Regions from separate parts of the Bacillus sp. EA-CB0995 genome, predicted to be linked through region 1. Evidence: riboswitches for the same ligand, from Rfam matches in the RefSeq annotation. Region 1 holds a riboswitch; each other region holds the start of a gene.

Region 1 (3,914 bases):
GACTATACCAAGAATAAAAATTGTTTGTCAATACTTTTTCACATGTACAATTCTGGACGGCGATCAAAAAAAACAGGAATCCCTTTACGCACTTCAGAAATCTTCTTTTCATCTAATGTTCCATACAAAATCATTTCTGTTTCATCTGCCTCATTCACGACTTCTCCCCAAGGATCAATAATAAGCGAATGGCCTGCAAATACATTATTCAGATCACGCCCAGCACGATTGCAAGCCACAACATAACATTGATTTTCAATCGCCCTTGCTTGAAGTAATAACCGCCAATGCGCTAAGCGAACAAGTGGCCACTCGGCTACAACGAATAATACTGTTGCCCCCTGTGCAGCATGAACGCGTACCCACTCTGGAAAACGAATATCATAACAAATTGTTCCTGCACACGACGTATCATCTAATATAAAGTGACCCGTTTTATTTCCAGCAATTAAATATTTATGCTCATCCATCAGTTGAAACAAGTGCACTTTACTATATTCAGCCACAATTTTCCCGCTTCGATTACTAATATACATTGTATTTGTAACACCTTTCTCTGTCTGCTTAGCAATCGATCCTCCAACAATATTCACACAATTTTGCTTACCCCACTTTGATAATAATTGTTTCGTGTATTTCCCATCTGGGTCAGCAATTTCAGGAAGACGTTCCAAATCATACCCTGTTGTCCATAACTCTGGTAATACAATAACGTCTGGCTTTTCCTTCATCGCTTCGTTTATTTTTTTCGGCATGTTCTATATTTTTTTCTACATTCCCAAAAGTAATATCCATTTGAATACAAGCAATTTTCATTGATTTCTCCCTACTCCCTTTTATTTTTTCTTTACAAAAAGTTGGAAAGATTATATTATTTGTCACTAGAATTGTAACAACTTTCAAAAGAGGTGGAAAGTATGAAACGTTTTCAATCTTCTGAGTCATTAACATCATTACCAACACAATTTTTTGCTTCGCTCGTCACAAAAGTCAACAAAGCCGTGCAAGCTGGTCATGATATTATTAACTTAGGACAAGGAAATCCAGATCAGCCAACGCCAGCGCATATCGTAGCAGCGCTACAGCGTGCAGCAGAACAACCAATTCATCATAAATATCCGCCATTTCGCGGGCATGAAAGCTTAAAAGAAGCTGTCGCTACGTTTTATGAGCGTGAATACGATGTACAGTTAAATCCCAAAACCGAAGTAGCTGTTTTATTTGGTGGAAAAGCTGGATTAGTTGAATTACCGCTTTGTTTTACAAATCCAGGCGATACAATTCTCGTTCCTGATCCTGGCTATCCAGATTATTTATCAGGTGTTGCCTTAGCGAAAGCAAAACTTGCAACAATGCCATTATTAGCAGAAAATCATTTTTTACCTGATTATACAAAGATTGATTCCCAAACTGCTGAACAAGCAAAATTAATGTTTTTAAACTATCCGAACAATCCAACAGGAGCCATTGCAACAACAAAATTCTTCGAGAAAACTATATCGTTTGCAAACAAACATGACATTTTAGTTTGTCATGATTTCGCGTATGGTGCCATTGGCTTTGATGCTAAAAAGCCAATTAGTTTCTTACAAGTTGATGGAGCAAAAGATGTTGGCATTGAAATTTATACATTATCAAAAACATATAATATGGCAGGGTGGCGCATTGCGTTTGCTGTTGGGAATGAAAGTGTCATTGAAGCAATCAACTTATTACAGGATCATATGTATGTCAGTATTTTTGGTGCCGTGCAAGAAGCTGCTCGCCAAGCGTTATTAAGTCCGCAAACTTGCGTAGATGAACTAGTTGAACGCTATGAATCTCGAAGAAATGCTTTGATTACTACCTGTCATTCTATCGGTTGGAATGTGGTTGCACCAAAAGGATCTTTTTTGCATGGCTGCCTGTTCCAGATGGGTATACTTCAGAACAATTTGCTGATGTATTATTAGAGCAAGCTCATGTTGCCGTTGCACCAGGTGTCGGCTTTGGTACACATGGGGAAGGTTACATTCGCGTTGGTTTATTACATACAGAAGAACGACTTCGCGAAGCGGTCCATAGAATTGATCAATTAAAAATTTTCAAAAAATCATTGACAACATAAAAATTCTCTGTCAGAATTCAGTTATCAAAAAAATTAAAACATTTCCGAATACTTCTTATCAAGAGCAGGTGGAGGGACGAGCCCGATGAAACCCGGCAACCGACCTATTTTATATAGGCACGGTGCTAATTCTCGCAGCATTAAGCTGACAGATAAGGAGCTGGTTGTAAAAACCTCTCCTTAGCTGAGAGGTTTTTTTATTCAACTAGGAGGTTATGAAAATGAGCGGAATAACAGCGACATATTTAATTCATGATGATTCTCAAAATTTAATTCAAAAGGCAGAGCAAATCGCCCTCGGCTTAACAGTTGGTTCATGGACACACTTACCCCAATTACTACAAGAACAATTAAAACAACATAAAGGCTCAGTCATTAGCGTAGAAGAATTAGAAGATAATGAAAAAATAAATATATACCTTGATAAAAAAGTAAAACGCGGTCTTATTAAAATTCATTATCCATCTGCTAACTTTAGTACCGACTTACCAGCGATTTTTACAACTGTTTTCGGAAAGCTATCACTGGATGGAGAAATTAAATTAATTGATTTGACATTTTCTGATGATATAAAAAAATGTTTTCCAGGTCCTAAATTTGGTATCGATGGAATACGAAACACCTTGAATGCTCACGATCGCCCTCTTCTCATGAGTATTTTTAAAGGAATGATTGGCCGTAATATCGGTTATTTAAAAACACAGCTTCGCGACCAAGCAAGCGGTGGTGTAGACATTGTAAAAGATGATGAAATTTTATTTGATAATCCGTTAACACCACTTTCTGAACGTATTCGAGCCGGAAAAGAAGTATTGCAGTCCGTATACGAAACATATGGTCATAAGACGTTATATGCTGTTAATTTATCTGGACGGACTTATGATTTAAAAGAAAAAGCAAAACAAGCAGTTGCAGCCGGAGCTGATGTATTACTCTTCAATGTATTTGCTTATGGACTTGATGTTTTACAAGCATTAGCTGAAGACGATGATATTTCTATCCCAATCATGGCACATCCAGCAATAAGCGGTTCTTACATAGCATCTGAATTATACGGATTTTCCTCATCCTTATTACTTGGTAAGTTACTTCGCTATGCAGGTGCAGATTTCTCACTATTTCCATCACCTTATGGAACTGTCGCTTTAAAAAAGAAGAGGCACTTTATTTATCAAAAGCGCTTACAGATGAAAACGAACCATTTAAACGCAGCTTTCCAGTTCCATCTGCTGGGATTCATCCAGGACTTGTTCCTCTTCTTATTCGTGATTTTGGTGGACAATGTGTCATTAATGCTGGTGGGGGTATTCACGGGCACCCTTCTGGCGCACAGGGAGGCGGAAAAGCGTTTCGATCTGCCATCGATGCAACGCTAACAAACATGCCTCTTCATGAGGTTAATGATCCTAATTTACAATCCGCCTTGCGTTTATGGGGCAATCCTTCTGGAGAGGTGAAGGCATGAGTATTCAAATTTTTTGCGATTTCGATGGCACAATTACAAATAACGATAATATTGTTGCCATTATGGAAAAGTTTGCACCACCAGAAGCGGAAACAATTAAACAAAAAATTTTATCACAAGAACTTTCTATTCAAGAAGGTGTTGGAAAACTTTTTTCTCTATTACCTACAAGTTTACAAAATGAGATTACAACTTTCATAAAAAAGACTGCTGTCATTCGTTCTGGTTTTGAAGAATTCGTACAGTTTGTCCAAACAAAGAACATCTCACTTCATATTATATCAGGAGGAATGGACTTTTTCGTTTATCCTCTTCTTGAAGAACTTATAGATTCTAATCAAA
Region 2 (3,914 bases), 700 kb from region 1:
TCTACAAATTCCATGCCTGTTAATAAACCGGCAAGCGGACCGTTTCCTTTATACAGCGCAATATCTTCTACAACTGGTACATACAGTATATGCGAGAGCTCATTTGTAATCGCTGGATGGCTAATCACAACAATGTCTGTAACAACTTCTTTCAATGCTTCTATACTATGTTCAATAAATGTTTTTCCGCACCAAGTTACTAATGCTTTCGGTTCTCCAAAACGACTGGACTGTCCGCCGGCTAATACAATTCCTGCAATTTTCACTGGCGATGCAACTCAAATGTAATGTGTCCAAGCTCTGGTAAAATTAATTTCTTCATCGCAAGGCGAACCGCACCTGTTGATCCTGGCATAGAAAAGACAACTTTCCGTCCAATTGTCCCGCCAATTGCCCTGCTTAACATCGCCGCGCTTCCGATATCTTCTAAATAACTAATCATCCGAAATAGTTCTCCAAAGCCTACAATTTCTTTATCAAGCAACGCTTCCACTGCTTCAATTGTGACATCACGTTTTGTAATTCCTGTACCGCCGTTTGTTAACACAACATCTACATCTTCTTGCTGGCAGCCTGCTAACACAGCTTGCTGAATACTTTCTTTATCGTCTTTTACAATTTCATAAGCCGTTACTTGATGATTTGCTTCTATTAATAACTCTTTTAATAACTGTCCGCTTTTATCTGTTTCTTCTGTACGTGTATCCGAAATCGTTATGATTTTACAACGAACCTGTGCCGGTGCTTGTTTTTTATGTTCTGTGACGCTCATTGTCATTCGCTCCTTCTTCTGAACTATCTAAATTTTATCATATATGATGCAGCAACAAAAAAATGTGCGGCATGTCACACATTTTTATAGAAAAAATATCTCACTTCCGAATTCTTCCTTATAATAGAAATATAGGGATTTTCAAAAGGGAGGAATTTCATATGGATACAATGCGAAAATTAACGACACTATTTATCTTACTTTTCGTCGCTTCCATTAGCGCCGGCATGGCACTAAAAGACGCTGTACCTTACGCAGTCATTGGCGGTTTTGGATGTGCAACAATCTTTTTACTTTGCAGTGCATACTGCTTCGGAAAATCCCGTTCACAGAGGGGGCAATAATTGATGTTCGGTAAAAAATCAGCTATGTGTACATCATGCGGAAAGGAAATTGCGGTACACGAACGTTCTTGGATTTACATGCAATATCCGCCAAGCGGCATAACAAATATTCAAAAGTATATTGAACTAGGCGGAGAAGTGTATTGTACTTCCTGCGTTGGGAAGTTAGAAAAACAGGAAAGTAATTAAATAAAAAAAGCCTTGCACGTGTGTGCAAAGCTTTTTTCTTCCTATATTATAGACCAGCTTGCTCTTTTAAAGCTTCAGCTTTGTCTGTACGCTCCCAAGAAAGATCTACATCAGTACGTCCGAAGTGGCCGTATGCTGCTGTTTGTTTGTAAATTGGGCGACGTAAGTCTAGCATTTTGATGATACCAGCTGGGCGAAGATCGAAGTTGCTGCGGATTAGTTCTACTAATACTTCTTCAGATACTTTTCCAGTGCCGAATGTATCAACAGAGATAGATACTGGTTTCGCTACGCCGATTGCGTATGCAAGTTGTACTTCTGCTTTGTCAGCAAGACCTGCTGCTACGATGTTTTTCGCAACGTAACGAGCTGCGTATGCTGCAGAGCGGTCAACTTTTGTTGCATCCTTACCAGAGAATGCACCGCCGCCGTGACGAGCGTATCCACCGTAAGTATCTACGATAATTTTACGACCTGTTAAGCCAGCATCCCCTTGTGGTCCACCGATAACGAAGCGGCCAGTTGGGTTAATGAAGAATTTTGTTTCTTCATCGATTAACTCAGCTGGTACAACTGGTTTAATTACAAATTCTTTTAAGTTGCGATCGATTTGTTCCCAAGTAATCTCTGGGTGATGTTGCGTAGAAATTACAATTGTATCAACGCGAACTGGCTTACCGTTTTCATCGTACTCAACTGTTACTTGTGTTTTACCGTCTGGACGTAAGTATGGTAATGTATCATCTTTACGAACTTCTGTTAAACGACGAGCTAATTTATGAGCAAGAGAGATTGGAAGCGGCATTAATTCTTTTGTTTCATTACATGCGAAACCAAACATTAAACCTTGGTCGCCTGCACCGATTGCTTCGATCTCTTCGTCAGTCATTTGACCTTCGCGTGCTTCTAACGCTTTGTCAACACCCATTGCGATGTCAGCAGACTGCTCATCGATAGATGTTAAAACTGCACAAGTTTCTGAATCGAAACCGTATTTTGCACGAGTATAACCAATTCCTTTAATTGTTTCACGAACGATTTTTGGAATATCTACATAAGTAGAAGTCGTAATTTCTCCTGCTACCAATACTAAACCAGTTGTTACTGTTGTTTCACAAGCTACACGTGCGTTTGCATCTTTTGCTAAGATTGCATCTAAAATTGAATCAGAAATTTGGTCACTAATTTTATCTGGATGTCCTTCAGTTACAGACTCAGATGTGAACAGATGACGTTTTTTTGTCATGTGGTAAACCTCCCGACAGTAAATGTATATATTGTACGGAACTCATCCTTAATTTGCCACAAACTGCGACATTCATGTATTCTCCCACAAGCGCAAAATAAAAACCTTTCCTATATATAGAGGAAAGGTTGTATTCGCTACTTGCATACTGCTTTTTGCCCTTCGCTCTTATCGCTCGAGACATTACATCTCGCACAGGTTTAAGCACCTATTCACTTGAACTTGTCGTACATACAAGTGAGGTTGCCGGGCTTCATCGGGCCTGTCCCTCCGCCAGCTCGGGATAAGAGAGTATCCGTCCTCAACTATACTAAAGAAATGCTTTTCATTTGTCAATCCATATACACATATTCCTATAAGTTTTTAACGACAGAAATTTATGGAAAAAAATAATATAATAACACAAACAAAAATAAATAAATAGTATACATTATTTATATGATTGTGTTATACTCTTAATGGGGATTACGAGAATATTTATAAATTAAACAAAGGATGGTATATAAAATATGAGTACTGTGAATGTCCAAATTGGATTACATGAGTTATTAAACGGAAGCAATGCACAGGTTCAATTGAGCGTTCCACAATTAACGGAAAAAGTATTAATGAGAAATGAAGGACGATTAACTTCTACTGGCGCTGTTTCTGTTTCAACAGGAAAATATACAGGACGTTCTCCGAAAGATAAATTTATTGTAGACGAAGCATCTGTTACGGACAAAATCGCTTGGGGTTCGGTAAACCAACCGATTTCTGAAGAGCATTTTAATAAATTATATACAAAAGTATTAGAATACTTAAAAGAAAAAGAAGAACTATTCGTATTTAAAGGATTTGCAGGAGCAGACCGCAACTACCGTCTTCCTCTTCAAGTTATTAATGAATATGCATGGCATAACTTATTCGCACATCAATTATTCATTCGCCCAACTGAGGAAGAATTAAAAAATCATGATTCACAGTTCACAATTGTATCTGCACCAAACTTTAAAGCAGATCCAGAAGTTGACGGCACGAACTCAGAAACATTTATTATCGTTTCATTTGAAAAGCGTATCGTGTTAATCGGCGGTACAGAGTACGCTGGTGAAATGAAAAAATCAATCTTCTCTATCATGAACTACTTACTTCCAGAACAAGATATTTTTTCTATGCACTGCTCTGCAAACGTAGGTGAAGAAGGCGATGTCGCTTTATTCTTCGGTTTATCTGGAACAGGTAAAACAACATTATCTGCTGATCCAAACCGCAAATTAATTGGTGATGACGAGCATGGTTGGTCTGATAACGGTGTATTCAATATTGAAGGCGGTTGCTATGCAAAATGTGTGAACTTATCTCGCGAGAAAGAGCCACAAAT
Region 3 (3,914 bases), 1.8 Mb from region 1:
CAGAGCAAGTACAGCACCACTCATTTGCAGACACATTTGTAAATATCGTTCCAACGAATATTATGGACTCGTTAGCAAAAGGAGATATGCTCCCAATTATTTTCTTCTCTGTGTTATTTGGTTTAGGAGTAGCTGCAATTGGAGAAAGAGGGAAGCCAGTTCTGAATTTCTTCCAAGGTGTAGCAGATGCAATGTTTTGGGTGACAAATCAAGTAATGAAATTTGCGCCGTTTGGTGTATTTGCGTTAATTGGCGTAACGGTTTCTAAGTTTGGTGTAGCGTCATTAATTCCGCTAGGTAAGTTAGTTATTGTTGTTTATGGAGCAATGATTTTCTTTGTTGTTGTTGTATTAGGTCTTACAGCAAAAATATTTGGAATTAATATTTTTCAGTTCTTTAAGATTTTAAAGGACGAGCTTATTTTAGCGTATTCTACCGCGAGCTCAGAGACGGTTCTACCAAAGATTATGGAAAAGATGGAGCGTTTTGGTTGCCCGAAAGCCATTACATCTTTCGTTATTCCGACAGGTTATTCATTTAACTTAGATGGTTCAACATTATATCAAGCAATTGCCGCTCTTTTCTTAGCGCAAATGTATGGTATTCACTTATCAATTACAGAGCAAATTACATTGCTTCTTGTATTAATGGTTACTTCAAAAGGAATTGCTGGTGTACCAGGCGTATCATTCGTTGTATTATTAGCAACGCTTCATACAGTAGGTATTCCGGCTGAAGGTTTAGCATTTATCGCTGGTATTGACCGTATTTTAGATATGGCACGTACAGCAGTAAACGTAGTAGGTAACTCATTAGCTGCCGTTGTAATGTCTAAATGGGAAGGGCAGTACGACGCAGAAAAAGGACAAGCTTATTTGAAAGAGATTTCAGAGAAGCAAGCAGCTTAAATTCCAACAAAACCCTCACGTTATACGTGAGGGTTTTTTCTATATGAAAGAAGTGACTGTAAATGAAACGGAAATATGGAGATGGATCATCGTGGAAACGACTAGTTGATAAAGCATATTCAGTAAAAGAGGTACAAGATGGTATGTTAGGTATACTACATATGAAACAAGTGAAAGAGCTTAGCTACAAGCAATATCGTAATAGAAAGGTTTGTATTGCAAATAACGATTATACTTGGGTACAGTATTTTATAAATGGAAAAAATTTTGCGATTACAGCTATGTTAAATGAGAAAAAAGAGTTTGTACAATATTATATTGATGTGTCAAAAGAGTATAAAATTGATACAAGAGGAATACCTTATTTCGATGATTTATATTTAGATGTTGTGCTGTTACCGAATGGTGATATGTATTTACTAGATGAAGATGAGCTAGAAGAAGCATATGCAAACGGAAATATTTCAAAAGAAGAGTATAAGTTAGCCTGGGATACGGCAAAGTGGCTTATGGAAAAAATTGAAGAAGAACATTTTTTTTGGTTTTCAATTTTAGAAACAGAAATTTTGAAAATAAAAGATATTATTTAATTGCATGGAATGTTTGATTCATTCGTAACTTTGTATAAATATCAAAAAAATACCAACTATTTTGATAGAAATAATGTTTGACATTTTCTTTTGCAGCGAGTAAAGTAATAAAGGATTGATTTACACAAAATATAATATGAAACCTTCTTATCAAGAGAGGCGGAGGGACTGGCCCTACGATGCCTCGGCAGCGGACTCATGTAGAGTGCTGTGCCAAATCCAGCAAGCGATATGCTTGATAGATGAGAAGAGTGTTTCTTATATGATATATAAGACCTCTTCTCTTCAGAAGAGGTCTTTTTCGCTCTTGTGAAGGAAAGGTTTAGAAATAGGAGAGGATATTACTTTGGAACAAACAAAAGGAAATGGATGGGCATTATTGCCGCTTGGTATATTTTTAGCACTATTTATTGGTTCTGGTGTGATTACAGGAGATTTTTATAAGTTACCAATCGTAGTTGCTATTTTAATTGCAGTTGCTATCGCGTTAGTAATGAACAGAAAAGAAAACTTTACGACAAAGGTTGAACGTTTTGCTAAAGGGGCTGGCAATCCAGATATCATGATTATGGTATTAATCTTTGTATTAGCAGGTGCATTTTCTGAAACGGCAAAAGGTATGGGCGCTGTTGAAGCAACAGTAAACTTAGCTCTTACTATTTTTCCGCAAAGCTTGTTAGTTGCTGGACTGTTTATTATTGGTGCGTTTATTTCATTAGCTATGGGAACGTCAATGGGGACAATTGCAGCATTGGGGCCAATTGCAGTAGGAATTAGTGGGCACACGGATATTTCTATGGCACTAGCTATGGCGACAGTTGTTGGCGGAGCGATGTTTGGTGACAATTTATCCTTTATTTCAGATACGACAATTGCTGCGGTGCGTACACAAGGAACGGAAATGAAAGATAAATTTAAAACAAACTTCTTGATTGTATTACCAGCTGCCATTATTACGAGTATACTTTTAATCGTTCTTACGTTAGGAACTCATACAAATATGACAGCACATGCGTTTAACTGGGTGAAAATTTTACCGTATGCAGGGGTGTTAATTACAGCGCTGCTCGGATGTAACGTACTCGTTGTATTAACTGGAGGAACAGTGTTAGCTGGTATCATTGGCATGTTAGATGGAAGCTACACATTAGCAAGTTTCTTTAAAAGTATTACAGTAGGAATTAATGGTATGATGGAGATGGTATTATTAGCGATTTTAATCGGTGGAATGGTTGAAATTATCCAATATAACGGCGGTATTCAGTATTTAATGAATATACTAACGCGTAATATTCGTTCGAAAAAAGGTGCAGAATTTGGAATTGCTGGTCTTGTAAGTATGACAAATATGTGCACAGCAAACAATACGATTTCTATTATTTTCACGGGTCCACTGGCAAAGAATATTGCAGATCAATATAATATTGATCCGAAAAAATCTGCAAGCTTATTAGATTTATTTTCATGTAGTGTGCAAGGATTAATCCCATACGGCGCTCAAATGTTAACAGCGGCAGGGTTTGCTTCACTTTCACCAGTTGAGTTATTACCGTATTCATTTTATCCAATGCTAGTTGCTGTTTGCGGTATTGTTTCAATTGTAATTAATTTTCCGCGTCTTTCACCTATAGCTAAGAAAAAGGAATATGAAAAAACAGCATAATGAAAAAGAGGATGTCTTGTATAAGGCATCCTCTTTTGTTTTGAATATAAAGACTAATTTCATCTCACTTTAAATATAGGTCTGATGATGAATAGGACTTAAGTCTGAGAAGAAAACGGTTCTTAAGCTCGTTATAGAAAAATGAAAAAATAGTTAAGATAAGAGTATCAAATCGAAGGGAGGCAAGCACAAGATGAAACAGTTTCTAGCGTTTATCGCAGCCGGTATTTTAGCTTTAATTGCTCTTGGAAGTCTTGCTGGTATTATAGGATTTGCAATTGGAGCAGGGATTGTGTATTGGAGCTACAAATCATTTGTGCGAGCACGATCATTTTTTGGAAAGTTAGCTTGGGGTATTGTCGGTTTAGTTGGCTTGTCAATCGGCCTTTCCAATTCACCAGCATTAATCGGTATCGTAGCAGTAGTCGTTCTATATTATGGATACCGCGAATGGAAAAAAGAAAAAGTTGTAGTAGAGTCTGCTTCAGAAGGTTCTAAACCATATAGCAATTTTGAAGATGAATGGAACAAATTAATGAAAAATAACTAATATTAAACAACTAAAATAATAAAGTAGAAGAGAGGAAGATTTAAAATGAAACAATCATTATTCGGACGTGTACGCGAGGCAATACTTGCAGATCTTCATAATGTGTTAGACGAGAAAGAAAGAAAAAACCCAATTGCGATGTTAAATCAATATTTACGTGATAGCGAACGTGAGGTAATAAAAATTGAAAAGTTAATTGAGCG
Region 4 (3,914 bases), 670 kb from region 1:
GCACATACCACTTTTTTTAGCATGGCTATTTGTCTATCTAGCAACATATCCCTTTTTGATGTATATGAAACAAAAGCGACAAAAACGCTATTTACACTGGACGCTCATTTATTTTAGTCTTGCTATTTTGTTTGGTATAGTTCCACTTACATACGAATGGCGTATTCTTTTTTTGCAATATATATGCTTCCATTATTTTTTGTAAACATTTTTTTTGCGTGTCAAAAGAATGAGCGAGCACTACTGAATGATGTTAGTGCTATTATCGTTTTTTGTATTGGCGGAATGATCAGTTATTATTTCACAATGAAAACAATTGATGAAACAGCATGGCTAATCGCACTTGTTTCATTTTTATACTTTCTGGGAAGCACGTTCTATGTGAAAACGATGATTCGAGAAAAGAAAAATCCAACATATCGTTGGATTTCATGGGGATACCATTTATCACTTGTAGTTGGTACGTTCATTGTGTCTCCTTGGTTTGTCATTGCGTTTATTCCAAGTTGCATTCGCGCTATTGTGTTATATGGTAAAAAAGTAACTGTTTTAAAAGTTGGTGTGTGGGAAATCGTCAATTCAGTTTATTTTTTCATTGCTACTACAGTATTATTTCAATTTAAGGGTTGATATTAAATTAATGAATAAAAAGTAAGCATGATTCATACGTGCTTACTTTTTATTGTTAGGAATTGTTTATCTCGCATTAACGGGCAGTAAGTCCCCCACCTCAAGATTTTGAGAAGATTGAAGAAAGTAGGTGGGGGATAACTGCCCGTAAAAGCCCGATTGGTTCAACTAACCATCAGTGGAGGATGAAAAAACCCCCACTGATGGAAATTTCACTTTATTCTTGAGATAAAATATTTGCCGTACTATCGCACTGTTGCAGCGCATGTTGGACAGCTTGTAAAGATTGTTCAATACGTTGACGATTATCTGATTTCTCGACTGTTTGCAAGGCGCTTTGTAAACAGTTTTTTGCTTCATGTAAAGCTTGGCAAGAATCTTGAACATGACCACGTGCATTTTTTTGCATGATTGCACCTCCTTTGGTCTATACATTTGTAGTATGAGCAAAACGAAACAAAATATAATAGTTTTCAAAAAATGAATCCTGATAATTCTTATAAGAATTGACTTTTTTGGTTATATTCGTTATAGTGAGGGTTAAAGTGAATATTTTCTTATCCAGAGAGGTGGAGGGACTGGCCCGATGAAACCCAGCAACCGCAATGCAGGTGCTAATTCCAGCAGAACATTTTTGTTCTGAAAGATAAGAAGGAAGAGATATGTTCCGCTTCTTCTTATCGAAGAGGTTTTTTATTGCAAAAAAACCGATAATGAAAGATGGACAACGAGAAGAAAGGAGTGGACATAGCTGTGACAATCGAGAAATATATTACATTGCGAAGTGCAATTTACGAATATATGGAAGAACAAGAAGAGCCGATTACGTTATTGGATATTCAAGAGTATATTGCTTCTGAACATAAAGGGAAATTTGCGAAAAAGATGCTTCAGCAATTTTATTTATTACGGTTACTTGATGAATTAAAACTGGATGGGAAAATTACTTTAGCAGAGCCACACAAATATATAGATGATAAGGGGATTTACTACATAGTAAAAGAGAGAAGAGGGAGTTGATCTCTCTTTTTTTATGTTATAATTTATTTGAAAATTCACTCACTTTTGAGGTATGTAGATAAAAAGACTGTACTATGCAGTCTTTTTACAAGGAAATGGTGCTGAGTGTGTAGTGTTCAAAAATTAAATGTGCCCCGAAAGATGGGCGTTCTCGGCTAACAAATAAAAAAGACACCATCGCCGAATAGGTGTCATTGCTTTTGTAAAAGGGGCTTGCCCTTTGACATATATTAGAATAGCATGTGAATCCAATAAAAGTCAAAAGGAAATTTAAGGAAAGGTGTTGTTTACAATGAACATATTGATTGTATACGCGCATCCAAACCCGTCAAGTTTCAACGCTGCTATTTTGAAACATGTGGAACAAGGATTACAAAAAACAAGTCACTCTGTAGCCGTTCTTGATTTGTATAAGGAACAATTTAATCCTGTTCTAACCTTTAACGAGACAAAAAAGAGAAGAGATTTAGTGCATGAGGAAGAAACAGGGGAATATAGGGAATTAGTTGCAGAGGCAGATTACTTCATTTTTATTTACCCAGTTTGGTGGTGGAGTATGCCGGCGATATTAAAGGGATTTATTGACCGAGTATTTGTTTCAGGTTTTGCTTACAAATATGAAGGGATAATGCCTAAAGGATTACTTACAGGAAAACAAGCATGGGTGATTTATACACTAGATTCTCCTTTATGGTACGCTGCACTTTTATACCGATCAGCTGAATGGATTGTAATGAAGAAAGGAATATTATACTTTTGTGGGATACGTAACATAAAGCGTTCTGTATTTCAATCTGTGAAAAATAGTAAACAAGAAAAAAGAGAGAAATGGCTGCAAAAGATATATGAGAAGGCGGCAAAATTATGAAAAATAAGGAACAGATTTATAAAATTATGAGTGTATGTAAAAGAGAAGATGATTTGTTTTATTCTTATCTTTCTTGTTTATTTAGGATAAAAGAGAATAGCAAGCAATTTTCTAAAGTTAAACAAGAAGTGCGGGAAGAGTATCTTATAAGAGGTATTTGTGAGAGAGAAGTAGACATTTTAGTAGAACAAAACCAACAAGTTGCAGATTTGTATATACCTAAGTTGCTTCGATGGGAATTTTTACAGGCAAACGTCTATTATATAGAAGACTTGTGTTCGATGGTATTTCAGTTAGAACCTTTGTGTTTCTCAGAAGAACAATGGGAAAATGTAATTACGATCATAGAGAAAGAGCTGCCATAAGACAGCTCTTTTTGTAACAAAAACTTCGAAAGTTAAAGCCTAATTGGAGGTTCTTTTTTGTAAGTGTTTTGCAATTTGTAAATACATATCACTATATGCGGATTGTATTTCTCCGTTATGATTAGCATTTGATGAAAAATGAACGATAACCATATTTGCAGTTGGATCAATATATAAGCATTGTCCATAACTCCCAAGTACTTCGAAGGCATCATGTTCATTATGGGGAATCCACCATTGATTATGATAAGAATATGCTTCACCATCTCCAACTGGAAGTTCGTATTTTTTAATATTCTTAATTTCATCAATGATAGAAGAAGAAATAATTTGCTTTCCGTCATATACGCCATTGTCCACAATCATTTTTCCGAACCTTGCCATATCTCGAGCGGTTGCATTTAATCCTGCGCTGGCTTGTTCTACCCCTGTTTCATCAACAACATAATAAGCATCCTCTTCTGCTCCAATTTGTGACCAAAAATGTTCACTTACCATGTCTGCTAGGGATTTTCCTGTCACAGTACGAATCACCCATCCAAGCGTTTCGGCGGAACCGTTATCATATGAAAAATTCTCTCCAGGAGCAGCAGTTTCGTTTGCTTCTAGTAACATGTCATAAATTTTTAACGGTCCATCATAGTTTTTGCCGCGAGGAAGAAGATTACTCGCTAAATATAATTGTGCATCTTGATTAGCTAATCCAGCTTGTTTAAAGCCATGAGTTGGGTATTTTACTGAAACCTGCATATCTAGTAGTTGCTGAATTGTTGCCTTTCCAAATGGTGTTCCTTGTAATTCTTTTACGTAAGTTTCTGCAGTTATATCGGGCTGTAGCTTTCCTTCTTCAATGAGTGTGCTAATGAGAAACCCTGTAAATACTTTTGATAACGAAGCCATACCGTGTGGTTCATTTTCTTTATATCCATCAAAATATCGTTCATATACAACCTTATCATCGTGCAGGACAATGAAAGCATCTGTTTTGTATTTTTCTAATAATTGAAGAACGGTCGTATTATCATTATTTT

Evidence for each region. Region 1 has a riboswitch for S-adenosylmethionine ahead of mtnW (2,3-diketo-5-methylthiopentyl-1-phosphate enolase). Riboswitches for the same ligand answer to the same signal wherever they lie in the genome.
Region 2: another riboswitch for S-adenosylmethionine. It lies ahead of metK (methionine adenosyltransferase); the one in region 1 lies ahead of mtnW (2,3-diketo-5-methylthiopentyl-1-phosphate enolase).
Region 3: another riboswitch for S-adenosylmethionine. It lies ahead of ACEWFJ_RS17490 (Na+/H+ antiporter NhaC family protein); the one in region 1 lies ahead of mtnW (2,3-diketo-5-methylthiopentyl-1-phosphate enolase).
Region 4: another riboswitch for S-adenosylmethionine. It lies ahead of ACEWFJ_RS11805 (hypothetical protein); the one in region 1 lies ahead of mtnW (2,3-diketo-5-methylthiopentyl-1-phosphate enolase).

What each region holds. Positions count from the first base shown of each region.
Region 1 covers NZ_CP169269.1:1,598,742-1,602,655, reverse strand. Annotated here, with positions in the region: partial or broken gene ACEWFJ_RS08470 (carbon-nitrogen family hydrolase) at 39-903, opposite strand; partial or broken gene ACEWFJ_RS08465 (aminotransferase class I/II-fold pyridoxal phosphate-dependent enzyme) at 918-2,107, shown strand; SAM riboswitch class I at 2,160-2,266, shown strand; partial or broken gene mtnW (2,3-diketo-5-methylthiopentyl-1-phosphate enolase) at 2,323-3,270, shown strand; gene ACEWFJ_RS08455 (RuBisCO large subunit C-terminal-like domain-containing protein) at 3,225-3,572, shown strand; gene ACEWFJ_RS08450 (2-hydroxy-3-keto-5-methylthiopentenyl-1-phosphate phosphatase) at 3,569-3,914, shown strand, end outside.
Region 2 covers NZ_CP169269.1:897,091-901,004, reverse strand. Annotated here, with positions in the region: gene mobA (molybdenum cofactor guanylyltransferase) at 1-266, opposite strand, end outside; gene ACEWFJ_RS04825 (MogA/MoaB family molybdenum cofactor biosynthesis protein) at 263-772, opposite strand; gene ACEWFJ_RS04820 (hypothetical protein) at 934-1,116, shown strand; gene ACEWFJ_RS04815 (hypothetical protein) at 1,120-1,305, shown strand; gene metK (methionine adenosyltransferase) at 1,352-2,551, opposite strand; SAM riboswitch class I at 2,717-2,841, opposite strand; gene pckA (phosphoenolpyruvate carboxykinase (ATP)) at 3,061-3,914, shown strand, end outside.
Region 3 covers NZ_CP169269.1:3,382,670-3,386,583, reverse strand. Annotated here, with positions in the region: partial or broken gene gltP (glutamate/aspartate:proton symporter GltP) at 1-908, shown strand, start outside; gene ACEWFJ_RS17495 (ribonuclease FAU-1 family protein) at 971-1,498, shown strand; SAM riboswitch class I at 1,643-1,747, shown strand; gene ACEWFJ_RS17490 (Na+/H+ antiporter NhaC family protein) at 1,845-3,161, shown strand; gene ACEWFJ_RS17485 (lmo0954 family membrane protein) at 3,355-3,711, shown strand; partial or broken gene ACEWFJ_RS17480 (PspA/IM30 family protein) at 3,757-3,914, shown strand, end outside.
Region 4 covers NZ_CP169269.1:2,270,317-2,274,230, forward strand. Annotated here, with positions in the region: partial or broken gene ACEWFJ_RS11795 (YwiC-like family protein) at 1-630, shown strand, start outside; gene ACEWFJ_RS11800 (hypothetical protein) at 848-1,039, opposite strand; SAM riboswitch class I at 1,185-1,283, shown strand; gene ACEWFJ_RS11805 (hypothetical protein) at 1,351-1,650, shown strand; gene ACEWFJ_RS11810 (NAD(P)H-dependent oxidoreductase) at 1,943-2,518, shown strand; gene ACEWFJ_RS11815 (hypothetical protein) at 2,515-2,883, shown strand; partial or broken gene ACEWFJ_RS11820 (serine hydrolase domain-containing protein) at 2,923-3,914, opposite strand, start outside.